Regions from separate parts of the Alcaligenes faecalis genome, predicted to be linked through region 3. Evidence: predicted binding sites of a transcription regulator. Region 3 holds the regulator's gene; each other region holds the start of a gene.

Region 1 (2,270 bases), 930 kb from region 3:
GCCGGTTTCTATCTGGATGCCACTGAGCCTGGCTGGAACAAGAATTACCGCATGGAAAGCTATGTGACCCAGGAGCTGTTTGATCTGGTCACGACCATCCTGCCCGGCGACGCCAGCCGTGTGGGTATTTTTGGTCATTCCATGGGCGGCCATGGTGCCTTGACGCTGGCTCTGCGCCATCCTGGCAAGTACCGCTCCGTGTCGGCCTTTGCGCCTATTGCTGCGCCAACCCGCTGCCCCTGGGGCGAAAAAGCATTTGGTGCCTACCTGGGTCAGGATCGCCAGGCTTGGGAACAACATGACGCCAGCGTCTTGATGGCCAAGGCCAGCACACCGTATCCCGCCGGTATTCTGGTGGATCAGGGTTTGAGCGACGGTTTTCTGGCCGAACAACTGTATCCGGAAGTATTCGAGCAGGCGTGCGAGCAGGCCAAACAGCCTTTGACCCTGCGCCGTCACGATGGCTATGACCACGGCTACTACTTCATCTCGACCTTCATTCAGGACCATCTGAATTTCCACGCCGAGCGACTGTGATCGCTGGATAAACAAGGTCGCACTTTGTTATTTTCAGGTGGGCATGAAGGCGTTACTCTCAGGCAGCCACGTTTTTTTTTTGCCTGTTTGTGGCGTTCTGCCCACCGATTTGCAGCAGTTTTCCCCCAAGTAGTGAACTTTTTCTTGCTGCGACGCTCTTATTCCTGTATTCGAAATTTTTAGCACTCCAGACCATCGAGTGCTAAACTCAATGATTGTTGAAATACGTTTTCTGCGGTTTGAGGGCCTGGTTTAGTGCTCTCGCCGGCTGACCTTTGAAGGATTTTCCATGACACAACAAGCGAACGCTTTGGCCCTGACGTCTGGTAATGAACTCGTCGCCGCCGTGTCTAATCCAGGCGCACTGGGGACGATCGAAGCGTATATTTCTGCTGTTAACCGCCTGCCCATGCTCAGCGCTGAACGCGAGACCGAGCTGGGTCAACGCCTGCGCGACCAGGATGACCTGGATGCTGCGCGTGAACTGATTTTGTCGCACCTGCGTCTGGTGGTCTCCATTGCCCGCCAGTACCTGGGTTACGGCTTGCCTCATGCCGACCTGATTCAGGAAGGTAACGTGGGCCTGATGAAGGCCGTCAAACGCTTTGACCCCGATCGCGGGGTGCGCCTGGTGTCCTTTGCCGTGCATTGGATCAAGGCCGAGATCCACGAATATGTCGTGCGCAACTGGCGCATGGTGAAAGTGGCCACGACTAAGGCCCAACGCAAACTGTTTTTCAATTTGCGCCGCATGCGTCCGGACGGACAAACGCTGGATACGGCTCAGGTAGACGCGATTGCACGTGAACTTGATGTGCGTCCACAGGACGTCAGCGAGATGGAAGTGCGTCTGTCCGGTCACGATATGGCCCTGGAAGCCCCGGCCAACGACGACGATGACAACTTCGCGCCTATTTCCTACCTGTCCGACGAAGGGCACGAGGAACCGACACGCGTGCTGGAGCGTCGTGCCCAGGACATGCTGGAAGGCAGTGGCCTGGAAGAAGCGATCGACACGCTGGACGAGCGTTCGCAGCGCATTGTGCGCGCCCGCTGGTTGCAGGACGATGGCGGTGCCACCTTGCACGATCTGGCCGCCGAATTTGGCGTGTCGGCAGAGCGTATTCGCCAGATTGAAGTGGCGGCATTCAAGAAGCTGCGCGTCGCTTTGGCGCCAGCGGCTTAAGTCGTTTTAAAGAGTTACAACTTTTCGGGGAATCCGAAGAACTTAAGCTGATCTTCGCGGACTAAACAATACATTTGCTGATTTTTGCCACCTATGCAATTCGGCATTTGCGCATCCGCTTCGGCTTCTCCTCTTCCCCTCCCTTTTGAAGCGGATGTTTACGGGACACCAGCTAGGTGTCCCTTTTTTTGTCCTGATTTTTCAGCTGTTTTGCCTGCCGAGTCAGCCCGATCCAGCAGGCAAAATCGATCAGAAGGTCAAAGCGGCACGCAGCCAGACGGTGCGGCCAGGATCATTAAAGCGGCTTGCTGCGCCAAAACCAAAACCACTGTTCCCGGCCAGATTCAGGTGTTCGCCGTAAGTCTTGTCGAACACATTATCCACACCGGCCGTCAGCGACAGATTACGGTTGATCTTGTAGCCGCCATACAGCGACAGGGTGCTGAAGCCACCCGTAGGCCCGAAGTCGTAACCCACCACATTCCCTTGCCCCTGTGAATAGCGATTTTGCTTGGCCACAATGCGCCAGACACCGCCTGCAGACCAG
Region 2 (2,270 bases), 260 kb from region 3:
TTCACCCTGCTGCGCTCCCCGGCAGACAGCGCCTTGCGGCATGCCTTCCACGCCCTGGAGCACGCACCGGATCAAGTCCGCGTTATTGATGACATCGCCTATATCGTGTGTGCGACCCGGTATCGAGACCTGAAAGCGAACAATAATTTCATCGAGAGAAAGCTCAAGGTCGTTGCGACGACACGCAACTTCAACACCATGAGCAAGCTGATCGCCTTGAGTACGGGTAACAAGGTTGGGATGGAAACCTCAAGCTAAGGCCTGTCGAGCGATATCCGCAACGGCCAGCTCTTTGCTGGCCTCGACGCGCAATCCGTCCTCCAGAAACCAGGCAGCTGACAAAGCGGCATGAGCCATAACCCATCTGAGCAAGCGTTGACGCTCAAGGCCTGCAACGTCAATGACCACCGACAACTGCCGTGCAAAGCGCGCTGGATTGGTGCTCGTTTTAAGGTCAGGATTGCACAGCACATTTACGTAGTCGTAATAGCGCTCACCAGTGACGCGCTTGGGATCTATTGCCAGCCATCCACGCTGATCGAAATCGAGGATATTGCTATGGTGCGCATCCCCGTGCAGGATGACCTGCTCGCGCTGATCACGTAGCAGCTCATTGGCCACTATTACGCATTCAGCCATCAGACCGCCCTCTTGCTGTGCCATCGGTGCAAGCGATTCAAAAAAATCACTTAGGGGGCGTAGACTGTCAGGTGGGGCCGAAGGTCTGTTTGAGTGCAATTGTTCGAGGGCATGGCAGATACAGGTGGTCGCTGCATCATCCTCCCCCTCTAAAGCCATACGCAATAGATCCTTCGATCCTGTTGCACGCTCCATCAGCAGTGTTCCTGAGTCCGGGTCGCGGGCATATACATGCGCCGCGCCATCACCTGCCCACCATTGCAGCACTTGGCCGCCGATGCGCTCGTCAAGATCTCGTGTGATTTTGATCATCGCCGGCTGCCCCTCCAACTTCCCCCTAAGGCACACAGGCAGAAGATCGCTGGTCGCGGTACTGAACGGCTTGCCAGCGGCCTGAGCCCCCCAGCGTTGGAGATAGACGTTGAATAGGTTGAGCTTGGACATTTACCTTGTTTTCGTAGAAATCCAACTAGACAGAAGGAAAGCCTAGCGTTCAATCATGCCCGACCGTTCATGATCGAAAGCGGCCAGCTTAACTGAGCTTGCCTTATTAATGTGAGTCCAAGTCCAGACACGCACCAGAACCCGGCGTTTCCCTCCCCCCTACTTCACGCCCCAGGACAAATATGTAACAGCCTGACCCTGGTGCTCTTGAAATTAGAAAAGTCGTCCCTATAATTAGCACTCGAAGGGGTTGAGTGCTAAAACGCCTCGCCCCCACAATCGGACCAACAACTAAAGTCATCTTTAAACAGGAGTTTCTCCATGGCACTGCGTCCTTTGAACGATCGTGTGATCGTCAAGCGTCTGGACAACGAACGCACCACCGCTTCCGGTATCGTTATCCCCGAGAGCGCGACTGAAAAGCCCGATCAAGGCGAAATCCTGGCCGTTGGCCCCGGTAAGAAAACCGAGGACGGCAAGGTTCTGGCGCTGGATCTGAAGGTCGGCGACAAAGTTCTGTTTGGCAAATACTCCGGCCAGGCCGTCAAGATCGACGGCGAAGAGCTGCTGGTGATCCGCGAAGAAGAAATCTTCGCCGTGATCGAATAAGTACCGCCAACGAAAATTCAATAGGATTCAAACCATGACCGCAAAACAAGTTTACTTCGGCGACGACGCACGTACCCGCATCGTGCGCGGCGTTAACGTTCTGGCCAACGCTGTTAAGACCACCATGGGCCCTAAAGGCCGTAACGTTGTTCTGGACCGCTCTTTCGGCGCTCCTACCGTTACTAAAGACGGTGTGTCCGTTGCCAAAGAAATCGAACTGAAAGACAAGTTCGAAAACATCGGTGCTCAACTGGTTAAAGAAGTTGCTTCCAAGACTTCCGACAATGCCGGTGACGGTACCACTACCGCTACTGTTCTGGCTCAAGCCATCGTTGAAGAAGGCCTGAAGTTTGTTGCCGCCGGCATCAACCCAATGGACCTGAAGCGCGGTATCGACAAGGCCGTGGGCGTTGTGGTTGACGAACTGCGTCAACTGTCCCGTCCTTGCACCACCAGCAAAGAAATTGCTCAGGTCGGTTCCATCTCCGCCAACAGCGACCACTCCATTGGTGAGATCATCGCCAATGCCATGGACAAAGTGGGTAAAGAAGGCGTGATTACCGTTGAAGACGGCAAAT
Region 3 (2,270 bases):
ATCGAGCTCGACGCGCAGCTCGATCATGCCACCGCGACCGGCGCGGTTGATGACCACATCGTTCAGGGCCACGCCTGAATAAAGCACTTGCCCGTCACGCACCACACGGCCTTCCAGCATGGAGCGCTCTTCAACGTCATACTCGCCTTTGAGCACGCTAAGCAAGGCTTCGTTGGCGTCATTCAAGGGAATATCGGTAATAAAACCCAGGCGGCCATGGTTAATCCCGATCAGGGGCACTTTGCTGTGGGCTAATTCGCGGGCAGCGCCTATCATGGTGCCGTCCCCGCCCATGACGATTGCCAGATCGGCGCGTTCGCCAATTTGGGCATAATCGCCGATGGGAAATTCGGTAATACCGGCATTCTGGGCGGTTGTGGCCTCAAGCAGCACCGAGCAACCAGTGTTGACCAGGGTGTTGGCCAGCGATCGGATGGGCGCATCCAAGCCGGAGTCCTGGTATCTGCCAACAATGGCAACCGTTTTGAAATGCATGGGGCGAAAACCTTATGATTAATGAAATAATGACGATCAGTGGATTATAGAGTTGCCACTCTAGGCTTGGCTGTAAGATTCTCCCCTTTATCATGCAGAGCTGGTGTTTTTAAGTGACGTACGCGACATGGATGACAGAGCAAATGCCTTGTTGAAGGTGCTGATCGAGCGTTACATCGCCGATGGTCAGCCGGTAGGGTCCCGCACCTTATCGACCATTTTTGATTTTTCCCCGGCCACAATCCGTAATGTGATGGCCGAGCTGGAAGGCCTGGGCCTGATTCATAGCCCCCATACCTCGGCGGGGCGTATCCCCACGCCCAAGGGCTACCGCCTGTTTGTGGATCGTCTCCTGGCTGCCGAGCGTTTCGAGCGGCCGGATGCACGCAACCTTAGCCAGTATCTGCCTTTTGACGAGCCTAACCGCGCGGTCAGTTCTGCCGCTTCCTTGCTGTCGAATCTGTCTCAGTTTGCCGGTGTGGTGCTGGCGCCGAAAAAAGCGCAGACCTTCAGGCAGATTGAATTCATCCGCCTGTCCGACAAGCGGGTGTTGCTGATTATCGTCACTCCAGATGGTGATGTGCAAAACCGCATTCTGTTCGTGCCGCGCGATTATCTGGAGCAGGAGTTGGTCGAGGCCAGCAACTTCTTCAATCAGCATTTCTCGGGCATGTCCTTCGAGTCGGTCAAGCTGGCCTTGTCGCAGGAGCTCAGCTCCTTGCAGGCGGACATTTCGCGCCTGATGCAACAAGCGGTGGATGTGGGTAGCCATCAGCCCGATAGTGAAGAAGCCGTGGTGATCGCTGGAGAAAGCAAGCTGTTGAACGTGACGGAAATGGTGGCGGATATGGACCGTTTGCGCCGCCTGTTTTCCCTGTTCGAGAAAAAAACCGATCTGCTGCACCTGCTGGATGTTTCCAGCCAGGCCGATGGCGTACAGATTTATATAGGCGGAGACTCCCAGCTTTTGCCTTTGGACGATGTGTCCGTCATTACTGCGCCGTATGGCGTGGATGGCAAGGTCGTGGGCACGCTGGGTGTGATCGGGCCATCGCGGATGGCGTATGATCGTGTGATTCCTATCGTGGACATTACGGCCCGGCTATTGTCCAATGCCTTGAGCCATCACTCTGCCAGTTAAGGGATGGACCTTCGGCCTGCTGTTGGGCTGAGGGCCATCTGGCTGTCTAACGTACTAATCATCATGCCCAAGTTGTTTGCTTCTCCTTATTTGCCCGAAGCGCAGGACGCCGATATGTTCAATGATCAGGCTCCGGTACGCGAGGCCGGGTCCATCGGTATCTTGCTGGTCAATCTGGGCACGCCGGACCAGCCCGATGCTGCGTCCATTCGTCGCTATCTGGGTGAGTTTCTGTCTGATCCTCGGGTCATTGAGATTCCGCAGCCGGTCTGGCAGATTATTCTGCGTCTGTTCATCTTGCCGCGCCGCCCCAGCAAGCTGGCGCCGCGTTACAAGGACATCTGGCTGCCGCAAGGCGCGCCCTTGCTGGTTTACAGCCAGGCGCAGGCAGATGGTTTGCAGGAGCTGCTGCAAGCGCAAGGTCACGATGTGAAGGTGGAACTGGGCATGCGTTATGGCAACCCGTCCATTGCCAGTGGGCTGGATAAATTGAAAGCAGCGGGTTGCGAGCGAATTTTGAGTCTGCCCCTGTATCCGCAATATGCGGCCAGCACCACGGCCACTGCGGTTGACTGTGTCGCCGCGCATCTGGGCAAACAACGCAATCAGCCTGAGCTTCGCTTCCTGAAGCGTT

Evidence for each region. The regulator HrcA, encoded in region 3, represses chaperone genes, less so after heat shock. The targets are predictions, from matches to a motif close to TTAGCACTCNNNNNNNNNGAGTGCTAA.
Region 1: the regulator HrcA is predicted to act here: its motif matches at 717-743, upstream of rpoH (RNA polymerase sigma factor RpoH).
Region 2: the regulator HrcA is predicted to act here: its motif matches at 1,318-1,344, upstream of CPY64_RS13550 (co-chaperone GroES).

The regions. Positions count from the first base shown of each region.
Region 1 is NZ_CP023667.1:3,561,885-3,564,154, reverse strand. Features, by position in the region: gene fghA (S-formylglutathione hydrolase) at 1-537, shown strand, start outside; gene rpoH (RNA polymerase sigma factor RpoH) at 827-1,723, shown strand; gene CPY64_RS16555 (TonB-dependent copper receptor) at 1,973-2,270, opposite strand, start outside.
Region 2 is NZ_CP023667.1:2,883,317-2,885,586, forward strand. Features, by position in the region: gene CPY64_RS13540 (DUF1697 domain-containing protein) at 1-258, shown strand, start outside; gene CPY64_RS13545 (aminoglycoside phosphotransferase family protein) at 250-1,083, opposite strand; gene CPY64_RS13550 (co-chaperone GroES) at 1,405-1,692, shown strand; gene groL (chaperonin GroEL) at 1,727-2,270, shown strand, end outside.
Region 3 is NZ_CP023667.1:2,628,035-2,630,304, reverse strand. Features, by position in the region: gene CPY64_RS12365 (NAD kinase) at 1-495, opposite strand, end outside; gene hrcA (heat-inducible transcriptional repressor HrcA) at 623-1,636, shown strand; gene hemH (ferrochelatase) at 1,700-2,270, shown strand, end outside.